3 regions of the Streptomyces sp. NPDC013317 genome follow, and region 1 is predicted to be linked to each of the others. Evidence: predicted binding sites of a transcription regulator. Region 1 holds the regulator's gene; each other region holds the start of a gene.
The links. The regulator HrcA, encoded in region 1, represses chaperone genes, less so after heat shock. The targets are predictions, from matches to a motif close to TTNGCACTCNGNNNNNCNGAGTGCNAA.
Positions count from the first base shown of each region.

Region 2: the regulator HrcA is predicted to act here: its motif matches at 2,301-2,327, upstream of groL (chaperonin GroEL).
Region 3: the regulator HrcA is predicted to act here: its motif matches at 4,520-4,546, upstream of groES (co-chaperone GroES).

Region 1 is NZ_JBVHDX010000009.1:30,298-37,159, reverse strand. Features, by position in the region: gene ACZ3IJ_RS22885 (16S rRNA (uracil(1498)-N(3))-methyltransferase) at 1-151, opposite strand, end outside; gene ACZ3IJ_RS22880 (nitronate monooxygenase) at 148-1,227, opposite strand; gene dnaJ (molecular chaperone DnaJ) at 1,536-2,675, opposite strand; gene hrcA (heat-inducible transcriptional repressor HrcA) at 2,676-3,695, opposite strand; gene ACZ3IJ_RS22865 (MBL fold metallo-hydrolase) at 3,848-4,576, shown strand; gene ACZ3IJ_RS22860 (DUF3097 domain-containing protein) at 4,587-5,387, shown strand; gene hemW (radical SAM family heme chaperone HemW) at 5,649-6,851, opposite strand.
Region 2 is NZ_JBVHDX010000007.1:208,573-215,434, reverse strand. Features, by position in the region: gene thrC (threonine synthase) at 1-1,129, shown strand, start outside; gene ACZ3IJ_RS20305 (MoaD/ThiS family protein) at 1,248-1,523, shown strand; gene ACZ3IJ_RS20300 (cold-shock protein) at 1,965-2,168, shown strand; gene groL (chaperonin GroEL) at 2,492-4,120, shown strand; gene ACZ3IJ_RS20290 (SRPBCC family protein) at 4,269-4,736, shown strand; gene ACZ3IJ_RS20285 (GNAT family N-acetyltransferase) at 4,733-5,272, shown strand; gene ACZ3IJ_RS20280 (deoxyxylulose-5-phosphate synthase) at 5,336-5,680, opposite strand; gene ACZ3IJ_RS20275 (GlxA family transcriptional regulator) at 5,749-6,777, opposite strand.
Region 3 is NZ_JBVHDX010000004.1:111,802-118,663, forward strand. Features, by position in the region: gene ACZ3IJ_RS13205 (RNA polymerase sigma factor) at 1-1,251, shown strand, start outside; gene ACZ3IJ_RS13210 (hypothetical protein) at 1,262-1,879, shown strand; gene ACZ3IJ_RS13215 (THUMP-like domain-containing protein) at 1,933-3,138, opposite strand; gene ACZ3IJ_RS13220 (polysaccharide deacetylase family protein) at 3,248-4,171, shown strand; gene ACZ3IJ_RS13225 (hypothetical protein) at 4,168-4,425, shown strand; gene groES (co-chaperone GroES) at 4,693-5,001, shown strand; gene groL (chaperonin GroEL) at 5,119-6,747, shown strand.

The DNA of each region.
Region 1 (6,862 bases):
AGTCGGCCCAGGTGCCCCGGCCGTCGGTGAGGACGACGTCCTCCCCCGCGCGCAGCCGCTTCACGGAGACGGCGTGACGGCCCTCGGGGCCGTCGAGGAGGAAGGGGCCGTTGCCGGGGACGGCCTCGACGACGAAGACGGGTGCGGTCATGAGGCGTTGCTCCTGTGGGCCTGCGCGGTGAGTGCGGTGTCGAGTTCGGCGGCCAGCACCTCGACGAGCCGGCCCGCGGGGAGTTCGCGGGCCAGCCGGTGCCCCTGGCCGGCCCACAGGGCCATGCCCTGCGCGTCGCCCGCGGTGGCGGCTGCCTTGCGGACGGGGGCGGTGAGGTGGTGGACCTCGGGATAGGCGGCGGGGGCGTACGGCCCGTGCTCGCGCATGAACCGGTTGACGAGCCCGCGCGCCGGGCGGCCGGAGAAGGCCCGGGTGAGCTCGGTCCGGACGAAGAGGGGGTTGGTCAGGGCCTGCTTGTGCAGCGCGTGCGCCCCCGACTCGGGGCACACGAGGAACGCGGTGCCCAGCTGGGCGGCGTCGGCACCGGCGGCGAGGACCGCGGCGATCTGCGCGCCGCGCATGATCCCGCCGGCCGCGAGGATCGGCAGCTGCACCGCCTCCCGGACCTGGGTGACGAGCGTGAGGAGCCCGGTTCCGGCGAGAGCGGCGTCCGGGTCGTCGCGGTGCGTGCCCTGGTGTCCGCCGGCCTCCACGCCCTGCACGCAGACGGCGTCCGCCCCGGCCCGCTGGGCGGCCTGGGCCTCGTCGGCGGAGGTGACGGTGACGATCGTGTACGTACCGGCGCGGGCGAAGGCGTCGAAGGCGTCGCGGTCGGGGCAGCCGAAGGTGAACGAGACGACGGGTACCGGGTCTTCGAGCAGGATCGCGAGCTTGGCGTCGTAGGCGTCGTCGCGCCCGTTGTCGGGGTCGCCGAGGGCCGTCTCGTACCAGGTGGCCTCCCCGGCGAGCTGGTGCCGGTACACCTCGACGGCGGCCGGGTCGGCGGGCTGCCCGCCGGGCGGCACGAAGAGGTTGACGCCGAAGGGCCCGCCGGTCAGCCCGCGCACCTGCTTGATCTCCTGGTACAGCCCGCCCGCGGTCTTGTAGCCCCCGGCGAGGAACCCGAGCCCGCCGGCGGCGCACACGGCTCCGACGAGCTCCGGGCAGGACGCGCCACCCGCCATGGGGGCCTGCACGATCGGGTATCGGGAGAGATCGGTCAGCGCGGTGGACATGCAGGCATCGTGTCATACGGAAGGGCGGCGTCCGCGACCCGCGGATGCCGCCCTTCCAGGCCCGAGACCGGGCGCCAGACGGACGGTGGGGATCCGGTCCACCGCCCGTCGAAAGCGTCCTTCAACCGCGAGAACAGCCCCTGCTGACCCGGCTGACTGCGCCTGCCCGGGGGACGACCCCCGGACCCCCGGCAGCAGCACGCCTACCGCCCGTTGAACGCGTCCTTCAACCGCGAGAACAGCCCCTGCTGACCCGGCTGACTGTGCCTGCCCGGGGGACGACCCCCGAACCCCCGGCAGCAGCACGCCTACCGCCCGTTGAACGCGTCCTTCAACCGCGAGAACAGCCCCTGCTGACCCGGCTGGAACTGGCCCGTGGGCCGTTCCTCGCCGCGCAGCTTCGCCAGTTCGCGCAGCAGCCGCTCCTGCTCGGCGTCGAGCTTCGACGGCGTCGTCACCTCGACGTGCACGATCAGGTCTCCGCGGCCGCCTCCGCGCAGGTGCGTGATGCCGCGCCCGTGCAGCGGGATCGACTGGCCGGACTGGGTGCCCGGACGGATGTCGACCTCCTCCATCCCGTCGAGCGTCTGCAACGGCACCTTCGTACCGAGCGCTCCCGCCGTCATCGGGATGGTGACCGTGCAGTGCAGGTCGTCGCCGCGGCGCTGGAAGACCTCGTGCGGGACCTCGTGGATCTCGACGTACAGGTCACCGGCGGGGCCGCCGCCGGGGCCGACCTCGCCCTCGCCCGCGAGCTGGATGCGCGTGCCGTTGTCGACACCGGCCGGGATCTTCACGGTGAGCGTGCGCCGCGAGCGGACCCGCCCGTCGCCCGCGCACTCGGGGCACGGGGTCGGGACGACCGTGCCGAAGCCCTGGCACTGGGGGCAGGGGCGGGAGGTCATGACCTGGCCCAGGAAGGACCGCGTGACCTGCGAGACCTCACCACGGCCGCGGCACATGTCACAGGTCTGGGCGGACGTGCCGGGCGCGGCACCCTCGCCGGAGCAGGTCGTACAGACGACCGCCGTGTCGACCTGGATGTCCTTCGTCGTACCGAAGGCGGCCTCGTTGAGGTCGATCTCCAGCCGGATCATGGCGTCCTGGCCGCGGCGCGTGCGCGAGCGCGGTCCGCGCTGCGACGCCGTGCCGAAGAAGGCGTCCATGATGTCCGAGAAGTTCCCGAAGCCGCCCTGGCCGAAGCCACCGGCTCCACCGCCGCCGCCGGACGCGGACAGCGGGTCACCACCGAGGTCGTAGACCTGCTTCTTCTGCGGGTCCGACAACACCTCGTAGGCGGCGTTGATCTCCTTGAACCGCTCCTGCGTCTTCGGATCGGGATTGACATCCGGGTGCAGCTCGCGGGCGAGCCGCCGGAATGCCTTCTTGATCTCGTCCTGGGACGCGTCGCGGCGCACGCCGAGTACGGCGTAGTAGTCCGTGGCCACTTACGACTCCGCCAGGATCTGTCCGACGTAACGTGCCACTGCGCGTACCGCTCCCATCGTTCCGGGGTAGTCCATGCGGGTCGGTCCGACCACGCCGAGTTTGGCGACTGCCTCGTCGCCCGAACCGTAGCCGACCGCGACGACGGACGTGGACGTGAGGCCCTCGTGGGCGTTCTCGTGCCCGATCCGTACGGTCATGCCCGAGTCCTTGGCCTCGCCCAGCAGCTTGAGGAGCACGACCTGCTCCTCGAGGGCTTCGAGAACGGGCCTGATCGTGAGGGGGAAGTCATGGCCGAAACGGGTGAGATTGGCGGTTCCGCCGATCATCAACCGCTCCTCGTGCTCCTCCACCAGGGTTTCGAGCAGGGTCGCGAGCACCGTCGAGACCGTGCCGCGGTCCTCCGTCTCCTCGAAGGACTCCGGAAGATCCTGCACCAGCTGGGGCACGTCCGCGAACCGGCGGCCGACGACACGGCTGTTGAGCCGGGCGCGCAGGTCCGCGAGCGAGGTCTCGCCGAACGGCGCCGGACAGTCGATGACGCGCTGCTCGACCCGGCCGGTATCCGTGATCAGCACCAGCATCAGCCGGGCGGGGGCCAGCGACAGCAGCTCCACGTGCCGGACCGTCGAACGGGTCAGCGACGGGTACTGCACGACGGCGACCTGCCGGGTCAGCTGCGCGAGCAGCCGGACCGTGCGGCCGACGACGTCGTCGAGGTCGACGGCTCCGTCGAGGAAGTTGTGGATCGCGCGCCGCTCGGGCGTCGACAGCGGCTTGACGCCGGCGAGCCGGTCGACGAAGAGCCGGTAGCCCTTGTCGGTCGGGATGCGTCCGGCGCTGGTGTGAGGCTGGGCGATATAGCCCTCGTCCTCCAGGACGGCCATGTCGTTGCGCACGGTGGCGGGCGAGACGCCGAGCTTGTGGCGCTCCGTGAGCGCCTTGGAGCCGACCGGCTCCTCCGTCCCGACATAGTCCTGGACGATGGCGCGCAGCACCTCGAGTCTGCGTTCGCTGAGCATCGCGCACACCTCCAGCTGTCGTATCGGTTGCTCCGCATTTGGCACTCGCCCTGTTCGAGTGCCAGGAATCCCCCGGCCAGTGTACGGCGGCGGGCATCGCTCCTGGCAAGGAGGCCGTGTCGGAGGCCACGTCGTGCGGATAGCGTCGCGGTATGGATGTCGATTGGGAAGAGTACGGCTGGGAGCGGCTCGGTAACGGGGTGGGCAGGCGCCGACTGCCCGGCTGGGACGCCACGGTGGGGCTGGTACTGGGCGAGCGCGCCGTGCTGCTGTACGACACGGGCTCGACGCTCGCCGAGGGCGCCGAGCTGCGGGGGCAGGCGGAGGCGCTCGCGGGCGGCCGGAGAGTGACACACATCGCACTGAGCCACCCGCACTTCGATCATGTCCTCGGCACGGCGGCCTTCGCGGGCGCGGAGGTGTTCGGGGCGGTGGGCCTGGACGAGCTGCTGCGGCGGGAAGCGCACGCGCTGCGGGAGGACGCGGTACGGCAGGGGGTGGCGGAGTCGGCGGCGACGGAGGCCGTGGACACCCTCGTCCTGCCGGGGCACATGGTGTCGGGCGAATGGACGCTGGACCTGGGCGGCCGCCAGGTGCTGCTGGCCAACGTGGGGCCCGGTCACTCGGGTCATGATCTGGCGCTCCTCGTCCCGGACGTCGACGGGGTGGAGGTCGTCTTCTGCGGCGACCTGGTCGAGGAGTCGGGCGAGCCGCAGGCGGGAAGCGACGCGATCGGCTCGCGCTGGCCGGCGGCCCTGGACCGGCTGCTGGCGCTGGGCGGGGAGGACGCGCTGTACGTGCCGGGACACGGGGCGGTGGTGGACGCGGCGTTCGTGCGGCGCCAGCGGGATGAGCTGGCACGGCGCTTCTCCGTCGCATAACGTCGCCCGAATGCGCAGCTACAACCCGGACCTGACGCCCCCTTGGAAGCGATCCGCCCCCGTGCCGGAGGTGCCGGCGGAGGTGGACCTCGTGGTGGAGGAGGTCGCGACAGGCTTCTGCGGAGCGGTGATCCGCTGCGAGGCCGGCACGGTCACGCTGGAGGACCGCTTCGGCAAGCACCGCGTGTTCCCGATGGATCCGCGGGGCTTCCTGCTGGAGGGCAAGGTGGTGACGCTGGTCCGCCCGGCGGCCGGTCCGGCGCGCCCCAGCCGCACGGCCTCGGGGTCCGTCGCGGTCCCGGGCGCGCGGGCGCGGGTGGCGCGGGCGGGCCGGATCTACGTGGAGGGCCGGCACGACGCGGAGCTGGTGGAGCGGGTCTGGGGCGACGACCTGCGCATCGAGGGCGTGGTGGTGGAGTACCTGGAGGGCATCGACGACCTCCCGTCGATCGTCGCGGAGTTCGGCCCGGCGGCGGACGCCCGGCTCGGCATCCTCGTCGACCACCTGGTGCCGGGCTCGAAGGAGTCCCGCATCGCGGCGCAGGTCTCGTCCCCGGACGTCCTGATCGTGGGCCACCCGTACATCGACGTCTGGGAGGCGGTGAAGCCGTCCTCCGTGGGCATCCCGGCCTGGCCGGCGGTCCCCCGGGGCCAGGACTGGAAAACGGGCGTCTGCCGGGCGCTGGGCTGGCCGCAGAACACGGGAGCGGTCTGGCAGCACATCCTGTCGAAGGTCCACTCCTACAAGGACCTGGAGCCGTCGCTTCTGGGCCGGGTGGAGGAACTGATCGACTTCGTGACGGCGCCCTAGCGCCGTCGCACCCGGCCGACCCGCGCGGGACACGGCGCCAGGCCACGACACCGGTGCCCTAGCGCCGAGGCGCGGCGCCGGGCCCTAGGGCGTGTTGCGAAAGTCCCGCCTGCCCCGCGACGCCTGGCACGCACGCTCGCTGCGTTGTCGGGATCGTCCGAGTACACCCGGTACGAGGACGACCCTCCGCCTTGCGATCGCACGCACCAGACGCCGCGGGGCCCGCCCTTCGGGCGGACGGCGCTACTTTCGCAACACGCCCTAGTCCACCAGGTCGCGGACGACCGCGTCGGCGAGGAGGCGGCCCCGCAGGGTCAGGACCGCGCGCCCCGCCTCGTACGGCTCGGGCGCGAGCAGTCCGTCCGCGAGAGCCTTGCGGGACGCCGCGAGGCCGTCGGGCTTCAGGAGGTCCAGCGGGCAGCCCTCCCGGAGCCGCAGCTCCAGAAGCACACGCTCCACGCGCCGGTCCTCCGCCGAGAGGAGCTCCCGCCCGGCGCCCGGCGACCTCCCGGCGCCGAGGGCCGCGGCGTACGCCCCCGGATGCTTCACGTTCCACCAGCGCACACCGCCCACGTGCGAGTGCGCCCCGGGGCCCGCGCCCCACCAGTCGGCACCGCGCCAGTACAGCTCGTTGTGCAGGCACCGCCCGGCCTCCGACGTGGCCCAGTTCGACACCTCGTACCAGTCGAAGCCGGCCTCGGCGAAGACGGAGTCGGCGATCAGGTACCGGTCCGCGTGGACGTCGTCGTCCGTCATCGGCACCTCGCCACGGCGGATCCGGCGCGCCAGCTGCGTCCCCTCCTCGACGATCAGCGCGTACGCGCTGACGTGGTCGGGGCCCGCTCCGATCGCCGCCTCCAGCGACGCGCGCCAGTCGTCGTCGGACTCCCCCGGCGTCCCGTAGATCAGGTCCAGGTTCACGTGCTCGAAGCCCGCCGCCCGCGCCTCCGCGACGCACGCCTCGGGCCGGCCCGGGGTGTGCGTACGGTCGAGGACCTTCAGGACGTGCTGCCGGGCGCTCTGCATCCCGAACGACACCCGGTTGAAGCCGCCGGCCCTCAGCTCCGCCAGATACGCCGGATCCACCGACTCCGGGTTCGCCTCCGTCGTCACCTCGGCGTCGTCCGCGAGCCCGAACTCGTCCCGGATCGCCCCCAGCATCCGTACGAGATCACCGGCCGCGAGCAGCGTGGGCGTACCGCCGCCGACGAAGACCGTCCGCACCGGCCGCGGGTCGTCGCCGAGCACCTTCCGGGCGAGGCGTATCTCCTCGACGACCTGCCCCGCGTAGTTGTCCCGGGAGGCGAGCACGCCTCCGGCACCACGCAGCTCACTGGCGGTGTACGTGTTGAAGTCGCAGTAGCCGCAGCGGGTCGCGCAGTACGGCACGTGCAGATAGAACCCGAGCGGCCGCTCCCCGGCCCCTTCCAGGGCGTGCACGGGCAGCGCCCCGTCCTCGGGCATGGGCTCACCAT
Region 2 (6,862 bases), on a different contig from region 1:
TGACCCCGAGGCGCTGCGCAAGCAGATCGAGGCGGGCCCCGCCAACATCTGGCGCTACGCCCCGCTGCTGCCCGTCCCGGCCGACGTCGCAGAGAAGCCGAACCTGAACCCCGGCTGGACCAAGCTCGTCCAGGCCGACAACCTCGCCCGTGAGCTGGGTGTCGAGCCCGGCAAGCTCTTCGTCAAGGACGACTCCGGCAACCCGACGCACTCCTTCAAGGACCGCGTCGTCGCCCAGGCCCTTGAGGCGGCCCGCGCCTTCGGCTTCACCACGCTGTCCTGCTCCTCCACCGGCAACCTGGCCGGCGCCGTCGGCGCCGCCGCCGCCCGCGCCGGCTTCCGCTCCTGCGTGTTCATCCCGCACGACCTGGAGCAGGGCAAGGTCGTCATGGCCGCCGTCTACGGCGGTGAGCTGGTCGGCATCGAGGGCAACTACGACGACGTCAACCGCTTCTGCTCCGAGCTCATCGGCGACCCGCTGGGCGAGGGCTGGGGCTTCGTCAACGTCAACCTGCGTCCGTACTACGGCGAGGGCTCCAAGACGCTCGCGTACGAGATCTGCGAGCAGCTGGGCTGGGTGATCCCGGACCAGCTCGTGATCCCGATCGCCTCCGGCTCGCAGCTCACCAAGATCGACAAGGGTCTGCAGGAGCTCATCAAGCTGGGCCTCGTCGAGGACAAGCCGTACAAGATCTTCGGCGCGCAGGCCGAGGGCTGCTCGCCGGTGTCGGCCGCCTTCAAGGCCGGTCACGACGTCGTACGGCCCCAGAAGCCGAACACCATCGCCAAGTCGCTGGCGATCGGCAACCCGGCCGACGGCCCGTACGTCCTGGACATCGCCCGCCGCACGGGCGGCGCGGTGGAGGACGTCGACGACGAGCAGGTCGTCGAGGCGATCAAGATCCTCGCCCGCACGGAGGGCATCTTCGCCGAGACGGCGGGCGGTGTGACGGTCGGCGTGACGAAGAAGCTGGTCGAGGCCGGCCTCATCGACCCGGCCCTCACCACGGTCGTACTCAACACGGGTGACGGCCTCAAGACGCTGGACGCGGTGGCCGATACCTCGCAGGCGACCGCGACGATCCGCCCGAGCCTGGACGCGTTCCGTGAGGCAGGCCTGGCGGGCTGACGCCCGCGACCGCCGAGGTGCGGGACCGGCCGGTGACCCGGCCGCGCCCGCACCCCGCCACCCCGTCCTCGTCCGCCCAGCCCCCGCCCCGCCCGAAGCCACCGAAGGTGAACACCCCATGAGCGTGAAGGTCCGCATCCCCACCATCCTCCGCACCTACACCGGCGGCCAGGCCGAGGTCGCCGCCGAGGGCGCGACCCTGTCCGAGGTCATCGCAGACCTGGAGAAGAACCACGCGGGCATCGCGGCCCGTGTCCTGGACGACCAGGGCAAGCTGCGCCGCTTCGTGAACGTCTACGTCAACGACGACGACGTCCGCTTCGAGCAGGGCCTGGAGACGGCGACGCCGGACGGCGCCGGCGTCTCGATCATCCCGGCCGTCGCCGGAGGCTGACCGTCCGGCGCGGTGCGGGCGGCCCGGCCGTCTCGGCGCCCCGCGTTACCCGGCGTAACCGAATTGCCCCTTCCGCGAGAGAAGCGGAGGGGGCAATTCTGCATGGTTGAGCGCGGTAGAGTTGGGGAAGTCCCCCCGGCTTTCCCCCGCTGCTCGTGCCAGACGCATATGAGAATGCGCCCGCACGCGACAAGAAGCAGCCAAAGTGCACGTGCGTTGTGTACCTTTCTGCGCGCTTTGCCGGGCCCGACTTGCCCCGGAATTCAGTGAATTCTCCTCAATTCTCCTTTACGCCATGCCCAGAATTCTCGCCCGATTGACCTGTTGCAGAGGGCAGTTGGGCAGATACATTCAGCCGCGGTCGACGCGTTCCGGCGCAGGGTCTGACCCGGGGTCGCGAAGTGCGGTCCCGCGCAAGGGCCAGTAATAGGGGAGTTAGGCATGGCTCAGGGCACCGTCAAGTGGTTCAACGCGGAGAAGGGCTACGGCTTCATCGCGGTCGACGGTGGTGCGGATGTATTCGTCCACTACAGCGCGATCCAGATGGACGGCTACCGCACCCTTGAAGAGGGTCAGCGGGTCGAGTTCGAGATCTCGCAGGGCCAGAAGGGTCCGCAGGCGGACATGGTCAAGCTCGCCGTCTGAGCACGGCGCGATCGGCCACCACGTACGCACTCACGCGTTCTCACGCCGAGGGGTCCGCATCCTGACCGGGATGCGGACCCCTCGTGCGTGCGCGGGGAGGTGGCGGCGGCCTCTCTCGATCTGTGGGAGTCGCTTGCACTCGCATGGGCCGAGTGCTAATCATTGGCGTTAGCACTCTGAAGGTGAGAGTGCTTACGAGGATCGGGCAGACGAGGTCCGCGGCCAGGTGGGGCAAGGAACCACAGGGCACGCAGGCCGTCCGTCGCGGGCGTCGGCGCGGTCCTGGAGCGTTATCCACCCCATGTCCGGGAGGACCACTTCACATGGCCAAGATCATCGCGTTCGACGAGGAGGCACGGCGCGGTCTCGAGCGCGGGATGAACCAGCTCGCCGACGCCGTCAAGGTCACCCTTGGCCCCAAGGGCCGGAACGTCGTCCTCGAGAAGAAGTGGGGCGCCCCCACGATCACCAACGATGGTGTGTCCATCGCCAAGGAGATCGAGCTCGAGGACCCGTACGAGAAGATCGGCGCCGAGCTGGTCAAGGAAGTCGCCAAGAAGACGGACGACGTCGCCGGTGACGGTACGACCACCGCGACCGTCCTCGCCCAGGCGCTCGTCCGCGAGGGCCTGCGCAACGTGGCGGCCGGCGCCAACCCGATGGCCCTCAAGCGTGGCATCGAGAAGGCCGTCGAGGCCGTCTCCGGCGCCCTGCTCGAGCAGGCGAAGGATGTCGAGACCAAGGAGCAGATCGCTTCCACGGCCTCCATCTCCGCCGCCGACACCCAGATCGGCGAGCTCATCGCCGAGGCGATGGACAAGGTCGGCAAGGAAGGCGTCATCACCGTCGAGGAGTCCCAGACCTTCGGTCTGGAGCTGGAGCTCACCGAGGGTATGCGCTTCGACAAGGGCTACATCTCGGCGTACTTCGCCACCGACATGGAGCGTATGGAGGCGTCCCTGGACGACCCGTACATCCTGATCGTCAACTCCAAGATCTCCTCCGTGAAGGACCTGCTCCCGCTGCTGGAGAAGGTCATGCAGTCGGGCAAGCCCCTGCTGATCATCGCCGAGGACGTCGAGGGCGAGGCCCTGTCGACCCTGGTCGTCAACAAGATCCGCGGCACCTTCAAGTCCGTCGCGGTCAAGGCTCCGGGCTTCGGCGACCGCCGCAAGGCCATGCTGAACGACATCGCCATCCTCACGGGCGGCACGGTCATCTCCGAGGAGGTCGGTCTCAAGCTCGAGAACGCCGGCCTCGACCTGCTGGGCCGCGCCCGCAAGGTCGTCATCACCAAGGACGAGACCACGATCGTCGACGGTGCCGGTGACAGCGAGCAGGTCGCCGGTCGCGTCAACCAGATCCGCGCCGAGATCGAGAACTCGGACAGCGACTACGACCGCGAGAAGCTGCAGGAGCGCCTGGCGAAGCTCGCCGGCGGTGTTGCGGTCATCAAGGCCGGTGCCGCGACCGAGGTCGAGCTCAAGGAGCGCAAGCACCGCATCGAGGACGCCGTTCGCAACGCGAAGGCGGCCGTCGAGGAGGGCATCGTCGCCGGTGGTGGCGTGGCCCTGCTCCAGGCCTCCAACGTCTTCGAGAAGCTCGAGGCCGACCTCTCGGGCGACGAGGCCACGGGTGCCGCGATCGTGAAGCTGGCCCTCGAGGCCCCGCTGAAGCAGATCGCCGTCAACGCCGGCCTCGAGGGTGGCGTCGTGGCGGAGAAGGTCCGCAACCTGCCCGTCGGCCACGGCCTGAACGCCGCGACCAACGAGTACGTCGACCTCATCGCCGAGGGCATCATCGACCCGGCGAAGGTGACGCGTTCCGCCCTGCAGAACGCGGCCTCCATCGCCGCGCTGTTCCTGACCACCGAGGCCGTCATCGCCGACAAGCCGGAGAAGGCCTCCGCGGCCGCTCCGGGCGGCATGCCGGGCGGTGACATGGACTTCTGAGCCTCGGCTCGGTAGTTCCTCGCTGTACGCGACCGAGGGCGGCACCCCTGCTGGGGGTGCCGCCCTCGGGCGTTCGGGGTGATGCTGGTGGGGTGGGGGTGGTCAGCCCCTCCCGGAAGCGGAGCCTCTCGGAAGGCGGGAGCGATCCATGATCACGCTGCTGACGACACCGGCCGACCGCGAGCTGGTCATCACCCGGACCTTCGACGCCCCGCCCGCCCGTGTCTGGGAGGCGTGGACGAAACCCGAGCACGTGCGTCAGTGGTACGGCGTGGCGGCCCTGCCCACGGTGATCTCCGACGTCGACCTCAGGGTCGGCGGCGCGTGGCGCTGGGGCCAGAAGGCCCCCGACGGACGGGAGATCGTCTTCTCGGGCACGTACGAGGAGATCGTCCCGAACGAGCGCCTCGTCTACACCGAGGTCTTCGAGCTCATGCCGGGGCCCCCGGTCCATGTCACCCTCACCTTCGACGACACCCCGGACGGCGGCACGGCGCTCACCAGCACATCGATCTGGCCGTCCTCGGAGATCCGCGACCAGGCGCTGGCGACGGGGATGGAGGCAGGGGTCAAGGAGGAGTACGACCGTCTCGCGGCCTATCTGGGGACGATGTGAGCCTCGACGTGCCGCGGCTGCCCGCGGGGGCGTACGACCTGCGCCCCTGGGAACGCGCGGACCTCCCGCTCGTGGAGGAGGCGTCGACGGACCCGTACATCCCGCTGACCACCACGGTCCCGCCGGTGTACTCGGAGGCGGAGGGCGAGGGGTTCGTACGCCGCCAGTGGCATCGCTCGGAGTCGGGCGCGGGCTACTCCTTCGTCATCGTCCGCCGTCGCGACGACCGCCCCGCGGGCATGATCGGCCTCTGGCTCCGCGACCTCCCCGAGGGCCGCGCGACCGTCGGCTACTGGGTCGCCCCCTCCTGCCGGGGCGAGGGCGCGGCCGGCGCGGCGCTGACGGCGCTGAGCGCGTGGGCCATGGGCGAACTGGGCATCCCCCGACTCCAGTTGCTCGTCGAACCCTGGAACGAGGCCTCGGCGAAGACGGCGGAACGAGCCGGCTTCGCCCGGGAGGGCCTGCTGCGGTCCTGGCAGGAAGTGGGCGGGGAACGACGGGACATGGTGATGTACGGGCGGGTGCGGGTGCCGTAGGGGAGTCATGGCCGACGGGCCGGGACACCCACGCCGGTCGCGGCGACGGTCACTGCCGGTCGTTCAGTGCACGTCGCGGCGGACCAGCGACCGGGCCAACGGCTCGCCCGTCCTCCGTGCGTGTGCCATCCGTTCCCGGACCTCGCCGATGGTCCGGGGCCGGTATCCCGGCCCTCCGCAGCAGCTCTTGTGGAACCGTACTCCCGCGTTCAGCAGCACCGAGAGTGTGCGCCAGGCGGCCGTGTCCCGTCTGCGTGGCGGGGCGAAGGCGGAGCCGACGTGGATCAGCGGCCGAGCGCAGCGCGGGCAGCGTCGCCGGGCACGGCTGTCCGGGTCGCCGTACGGCTGCTTGTACGAGGCCCGGCAGGGCAGACACACGAACGAGGTCTTGCTGTGGGCTCCGTACATGCGGCCAGGTTACGCGGCGAGGGGCGGTCCGCTCCCTGGTTTCCGGCCCGGACCGCCCGTGGCCAGCCTCAGCCCGGGGCCGGGGCCGTCCGGTGCCCGGGGGACGTGCGGAAGCGGAGGCGGTATTCCGTGGGGGTCGTGTCGAGGCGGCGGCGGAAGGCTCGGATCAGGGTGTCGGTCGTGCCGAAGCCGCAGGTGGACGCGATCCGTTCGAGGGTGGCGTCGGTCGTCTCCAGCGCCGCGCGGGCTCGTTCGACGCGCGCGGACTCGACGTAGACGCCAGGGGTCACGCCGAGTTCCTCCTTGAAGATCCGGGTCAGCTGGCGGCTGCTGACGTGCGCGTACTCCGCGAGGTCGTCGACGGTGAGCGGTTCGTCGAGGTGGCGGGTGATGTGGTGGCGGAGGTCCTCGATGCGCCGGGTCGTGGAGAGGGGTTCGAGGGGGACGCTGAACTGGCTCTGGCCGCTCGGGCGCTTCAGGTACATCACGAGCTGGCGGGCGACCCGCAGCGCGACCGTCTCGCCGAAGTCCTCGGCGACGAGGGCCAGGGACAGGTCGAGGCAGGCGCTGATCCCCGCGCCCGTCCACACGTCACCCGCGCGGATGAAGATCGGGTCGGCGTCGACCTCGACCAGCGGATGGTCGGAGGCGAGCTGCCGGGCGGTCGACCAGTGGGTGGTGGCGCGCTTGCCGTCGAGGAGGCCGGCGGCGGCGAGGATGTGCGCTCCCACGCAGACGGACGCGACCCGGCGCGTCCGCCCGGCGAGGGCCTTCACCCGTTCGACGACGGCGGGTTCGGCGAGGGCCTGGACCCGCCGCCGGTCGTCGACCTCGACGGAGCCGGGGACGAGGAGGGTGTCGATGCCGCGGGCGTCCGCCGCGCCGAGCAGCTCGTCGAAGGTGACGTCCGGGACGATCCGTACGCCCGCGGAGGTGGTGACGGGGTCGATGGTCTCGGCGGCGAGGACGACGCGGTAGCCGGACGCGTCCTCCGTCTCGCGGCGCAGGAGGGCGAAGACCTCCGGCGGTCCGGTGACGTCCAGCAGATCGACGCCCTCGAAGAGGACGATGACGATCAGTCGTTCCACCTGGCTCATCTCGATGTCCGTATCTGCAAGTCGGGCGACATTGCCGACGCCGCGCGGTCGACCATAGCGTTTCAGACGTAGCGAAACAGCCCGA
Region 3 (6,862 bases), on a different contig from region 1:
CCCGGCGCCGTCGAGACCGTCTTCCGGATGGAGTCGCCGCGGATCATCGCCGCCGTCGCGCGGATCGTCCGTGACGTCGGCATCGCCGAGGAGATCGCCCAGGACGCCTTCGTGGCCGCACTCGAGCAGTGGCCGCGGACGGGCGTCCCCGACCGGCCCGCGGCCTGGCTGACGGCCGCGGCCAAGAACCGCGCCGTCGACCTCGTGCGGCGCCGGGAGACGTACGCGCGCAAGCTGGCCGAGGTCGGGCGGGAGCTGACCGAGGAGTCCCACGACCCCGAGCCGTCCGGGCCCGGTGACATCGACGACGACCTGCTGCGGCTGGTCTTCACCGCCTGCCACCCGGTGCTCTCCGCCGAGGCGCGGACCGCCCTGACCCTGCGGCTGGTCGGCGGGCTGCGCACGGACGAGATCGCCCGCGCATTCCTCGTACCGGAGGCGACGGTCGCGCAGCGGATCGTGCGGGCGAAGCGGACGCTGGCGACGGCGGGCGTGGAGTTCGAGGTGCCGTACGGGGAGGAGCGGGCGGCCCGGCTCGGCTCCGTCCTGGACGTCATCTACCTCGTCTTCAACGAGGGGTACGCGGCGACGGCGGGCGACGACCTGCTGCGGCCCGCGCTGTGCGAGGACGCGCTGCGGCTGGCCAGGGTGCTCGCGGGACTGATGCCGAGGGAGGGCGAAGTCCACGGTCTGGCGGCCCTGTTGGAGATCCAGGCATCGCGGACCGCGGCCAGGACCGGACCGGACGGGCGGCCGGTCCTCCTCGCCGACCAGAACCGCGGCCGCTGGGACCGGCGGCTGATCCTGCGCGGCTTCGAGGCGCTCGGGCGGGCCGGCGAGTGCGGTGCCTACGGTCCGTACGCCCTCCAGGCCACGATCGCCGCCTGCCACGCGAAGGCGCCGGCTTACGAGGAGACGGACTGGCGGACGATCGCCGCGCTGTACGAGCGCCTCGCGGTCGTCGCGCCCTCGCCGGTCGTCGAGTTGAACCGCGCGGTCGCCGTCTCGATGGCAGAGGGCCCGGAGGCCGGTCTCGCCCTCGTCGACGAGCTGGCGGAGGAACGGGCCCTGGCGGGATACCACTTGCTGCCGAGCGTCCGCGGAGACCTGCTGGAACGGCTCGGGCGGTCGGACGAGGCACGGGCGGAGTTCGAGCGGGCGGCCTCGCTGACCCGTAACGGACGGGAGCGGGAGCTGCTGCGTGAGCGGGCGGAACGGGCGGCCGGGCGGGGCGCGTCGGAGGCTCGGTAGTCTCGCACGCATGTCCCCACGCGCACCCCTGCCCCCGCCTCCGCCGCCCGCCGAGATACGGAGCTGGCCCGACCGTGCGGCCCGCCTGGCCGACCGGGCGCGGGCGATGGCCGAGCTCAACCGCCATCTGCTGGGCGGGGCGCGGCTGTCGGTCTTCCTGCTCTGGGTGGCGGCCCTCCAGCTCGGCTGGGGGATCTGCGGCGCCGGGTTCATCATGCTGGACGAGTCCCTCGACCCGTTCTCGGGCCTGTTCGCCTTCTTCTTCGTGGCCCTCGGGCTCGGCGGCGTGGTCCCCGCCGTCTTCTTCCTCGCCCGGGGCGTGCGCCGCGACCGGCTGGCGCGGGAACGGCTGGTCCAGTGGGCCGCCCTGGACGGGGACCGCGCGGCCGACGCACGGCTGCGGGAGCCCGTGCTGAGCGTGGTCTGGCTGCTGCTCTCCGTCGCGCTGTGCGGCCTCGGCCTGTGGATCTCGCTGGCCGTGCCGGCGGAGACGACCGGCCCGGGCCGCGGAGGCCACGGCGAGGTCGTGTACTTCGTGGGCGCGGGGCTCGGGCTCTGGATCAGCGGCCTGACCGGTGTCGTGAAGGCGGTCGGGCACTACCGGCTGGCGGTCCGGCTCGCGGCGTAGCGCGCCGGGGCGGGCCGGGCGTCGCGCTCGGGCGGGACTGGTCGCGGCGCGCCCTAACGCCTGTCTTTCGGATCAGGCCGGGCCGCCGGGTGGGCGATCAGCATCGTGGGGGCTCCCGAGACCCGGGTCAGGACGACGGTGGCCGCGTTCGGGCCCTTCGGCTTGACCCGGCGGCGGATCTCCTCGGGTTCGACCGCCGAGCCGCGCTTCTTCACCGTCAGTGTGCCGACCTCCCGCTCCCTCAGCAGCGCCTTCAGCTTCTTGAGGTTGAAGGGCAGTTCGTCGGTGATCTCGTACGCCGTGGCGTACGGCGTGGGGGTGAGGGCGTCCGCCGTGACGTACGCGATCGTCTCGTCGATCAGGCCCCCGCCCAGCTCCTCGGCCACCTCGGCGACCAGATGCGCGCGGATGACCGCGCCGTCCGGCTCGTAGAGGTAGCGGCCGACCGGGCGGACCGCCGGATCGGGCAGGCCGCGGCCGGTCAGGCTCGCGCCGGAGGGGAGGAGCGTGGCGCGGCGGGTGCCGGGGGAGGTGCCGAACCACAGCACGGCCTCCTTCACGTCCCCGCCGTCCGAGATCCACTCGGCCTCGGCCTCCTCCGGCACCGCCTCGTGCGGGATGCCGGGGGCGATCTTCAGCGCCGCGTGCGGGGCCGTACGGGCGGCCTCGACGGCCCAGGAGAGCGGCGGCGAGTACGCCTCGGGGTCGAAGATCCTGCCTCGTCCGCCGCGCCGCGCGGGGTCCACGAAGACGGCGTCGTACGGGCTCGTGTCGATCTCGGTCACGTCCGCGCACCGCACCTCGATCAGGTCGGCGAGTCCGAGCGCGTCGGCGTTGGCGCGGGCGACCTCGGCCGTCAGCGGGTCGCGGTCCACGGCCAGGACCGCGATCCCGGCCCGGGCGAAAGCGAGGGCGTCCCCGCCGATCCCGCCGCACAGGTCGGCCACGGCGCGTACCCCGAGCCCGCGGAGCCGTTCCGCGCGGTACGCCCCGACCGTCGCCCGCGTCGACTGCTCGACGCCGTTGGGGGTGAAGTACATCCGGTAGGCGTCCTCGGCGCCGAACTTGGCCACCGCGCGCTGACGCAGCCGGGCCTGTCCGAGCGCCGCCGAGACCAGCTCCGCGGGATGCTCGCGGCGCAGCCGGGAGGCGACGGCGAGCTCCCGGGCCGGGTCGTAGTCGCGCAGGGCGGCGAGCAGCGTCTGGCCCTCGGGGGAGAGCAGGGCGGTGAAGTCGGCGAGGTCGGTCACCCGTCCCATTGTGGGCCAGCCGGGGGATGGTGGGCGCCGGGCGGCGGTGTCGGCGGCCCTGGGCGTCTCGGCGCTGACAGGATGCGGCGCCATGCAGCTAGTAAGACAAAAAGAACAGATGCGAACGAAGCGGACGCTGCGTCTTCGCCGGTCGATGGGCGCGGCGCTGGTCGTCGCCGCGCTCGGATCCGCCTGTGCGGGCCCGTCCGGCGAGGAGGGGGGAGTCGAGAGCGGACGCAAGGCGCCCGCGCCTCCCGCCGCCGGCCAGCAGCAGGGCCAGGGCGCGGCCGCCGCGCTCGACGCGTACGTCGAGAAGGTCCGCGAGCGGCGTGCCGCCCGGGTGCTCGCCGCCAAGAAGTGGGGCCTCGAACGCCCGCCCCTGGAGGCCCCCGCCCCGCCCGCGGTGAAGCCGAAGATCACCACGCGCAAGGGCTTCGAGACCGACGGCGAGGGACTGCCGCCGGTCTTCACCACCGTGCCGACCAAGCAGAAGGTCGTCTTCCTGACGATCGACGACGGCGCGGAGAAGGACCCCGAGCTGCTGCGGATGATGAGCGAGCTCCGGATCCCCTACAGCGCCTTCCTCAGCGACTACGTCGTCAAGGACGACTACGGGTACTTCAGGAAGATGCGGGACTCCGGTGTCTCCCTGCACAACCACACCCTCAACCACCGCTACCTGCCCGGACTTTCGTACACGGCGCAGAAGCGGGAGATCTGCGGGATGCAGGACGTCATCGAAAAGGAGTTCGGCAAGCGGCCCCCGCTCTTCCGCCCGCCGTACGGCAACTACAACGAGGACACGCTGCGCGCGGCGAAGACGTGCGGGGTGAAGGCGGTCCCGCTCTGGGCCTCGGAGGCGTTCCCGGACCGGATGGAGTGGCGCGAGTGGGACCGGGACCTGCACCCCGGTGACATCGTCCTCACGCACTTCAGGGGCAAGGGGGACTGGAAGGGCTCGATGGCCGACATGGTCCGCCGCGTGATGAAGACGATCACGGCCAAGGGGTACGCGGTCGCGAAGCTCGAGGACTACGTGTGAGACGCGTGCGCCGGCTGGCGGCGGGTCTGGTGCTGGCCGGCGCGCTCGCGGGGATGACGGGGTGTGCCTCGTCCGTGGACCCGATCGAGCGGCTGGGCCGGAAGGCGGCCGTACGGGTCGGGGAGGCGGGGGCCGGGGGCGGAGCGCTCTCGAAGACGGCGGCCCGCGTCCTCCACGGCCTCGGCCGGCTCGACGACGGAGGCCGGCCCGGCGACGTAGGCCGTCCGGCCGACCGGGAAGTGCTCCGCCCCTAGGGTCGTGACGCCGCCTCACCGCACGTGTGTGCGGAACCAACCGGTCCGTCACGCCGTTGCCCGTACCGGGACCGAATCGCCACGCGGCACTGAATTGGCACTCCGCTTGACCGAGTGCTAATCGCAGTCATAGTCTCGGCTCTGGCACTCCCCACTGGAGAGTGCCAACACAGCGACGGGCAGGTCCGGCACCCGCGACGACGGATCCACCTGGTCGCCACCTCAGACAGTTAGCCCCGTGAGATCTCCGAAGGGGGAGGTCGGATCGTGACGACCACCAGCTCCAAGGTTGCCATCAAGCCGCTCGAGGACCGCATTGTGGTCCAGCCGCTCGACGCCGAGCAGACCACCGCCTCTGGCCTGGTCATCCCGGACACCGCGAAGGAGAAGCCCCAGGAGGGTGCTGTCCTCGCCGTCGGTCCGGGCCGCTTCGAGAACGGCGAGCGCCTGCCGCTCGACGTCAAGGTCGGCGATGTCGTGCTGTACAGCAAGTACGGCGGCACCGAGGTGAAGTACAACGGCGAGGAGTTCCTCGTCCTCTCGGCTCGCGACGTGCTCGCGATCATCGAGAAGTAATTCACCGAAGTACCTGAAGCACATGCTTTGAGCTGCGCCCCTGACCCCGCACCGGGCGTCCGGGGCGCAGTTCGGTTTCACCAGTTTTTCGACATCCGAGAGGGCTGAATCGCTCCCATGGCGAAGATCCTGAAGTTCGACGAGGACGCCCGTCGCGCCCTTGAGCGCGGCGTCAACAAGCTTGCCGACACCGTGAAGGTGACGATCGGCCCCAAGGGTCGCAACGTCGTCATCGACAAGAAGTTCGGCGCTCCCACCATCACCAACGACGGTGTCACGATCGCCCGCGAGGTCGAGATCGAGGACCCGTACGAGAACCTCGGCGCCCAGCTGGTGAAGGAGGTGGCGACCAAGACCAACGACATCGCGGGTGACGGCACCACCACCGCCACCGTGCTCGCCCAGGCGCTGGTCCGCGAGGGCCTGAAGAACGTCGCCGCCGGTGCCTCCCCGGCCGCCCTGAAGAAGGGCATCGACGCCGCGGTCAAGGCCGTCTCCGACGAGCTGCTCGCGACCGCCCGTCCGATCGAGGACAAGTCGGACATCGCCGCCGTGGCCGCGCTCTCCGCGCAGGACCAGCAGGTCGGCGAGCTCATCGCCGAGGCGATGGACAAGGTCGGCAAGGACGGTGTCATCACCGTCGAGGAGTCCAACACCTTCGGTCTGGAGCTCGACTTCACCGAGGGCATGGCCTTCGACAAGGGTTACCTGTCCCCGTACATGGTGACCGACCAGGAGCGTATGGAGGCCGTCCTCGACGACCCGTACATCCTGATCCACCAGGGCAAGATCTCCTCGATCCAGGACCTCCTGCCGCTCCTCGAGAAGGTCATCCAGGCCGGCTCCTCCAAGCCGCTGCTGATCATCGCCGAGGACGTCGAGGGCGAGGCCCTGTCGACCCTGGTCGTCAACAAGATCCGTGGCACCTTCAACGCCGTGGCCGTCAAGGCCCCCGGCTTCGGCGACCGCCGCAAGGCGATGCTCGGCGACATGGCCACCCTCACCGGTGCCACCGTCATCGCCGAGGAGGTCGGCCTCAAGCTCGACCAGGCCGGTCTGGACGTGCTGGGCACCGCCCGCCGCGTGACCATCACCAAGGACGACACCACCATCGTCGACGGTGGCGGCAACTCCGAGGACGTCGCGGGCCGCGTCAACCAGATCAAGGCCGAGATCGAGTCCACCGACTCCGACTGGGACCGCGAGAAGCTCCAGGAGCGCCTCGCGAAGCTGGCCGGCGGCGTGTGCGTGATCAAGGTCGGCGCCGCCACTGAGGTGGAGCTGAAGGAGAAGAAGCACCGTCTGGAGGACGCCATCTCCGCGACCCGCGCCGCGGTCGAGGAGGGCATCGTCTCCGGTGGTGGCTCCGCCCTGGTCCACGCCGTCAAGGTCCTGGAGGGCAACCTCGACAAGACCGGCGACGAGGCCACGGGTGTCGCGGTCGTCCGCCGCGCCGCCGTCGAGCCGCTGCGCTGGATCGCCGAGAACGCCGGCCTCGAGGGCTACGTCATCACCTCGAAGGTGGCGGAGCTGGACAAGGGCAACGGCTTCAACGCCGCGACCGGCGAGTACGGCGACCTGGTCAAGGCCGGCGTCATCGACCCGGTGAAGGTGACGCGCTCCGCGCTGGAGAACGCCGCCTCGATCGCCTCCCTCCTCCTCACCACCGAGACCCTCGTGGTAGAGAAGAAGGAAGAGGAGCCGGCGGACGCGGGCCACGGCCACGGTCACGGCCACTCGCACTGACGCGCGCGTAAGCGATCACCGAGGTCCGGTGCCACCCCTCGCGGGGGGGCGCCGGGCCTCGGTGTTTTCCGGGCCGACCGTCCGGCTCCCGACCGTCCGGCTCCCGACCGTCCGG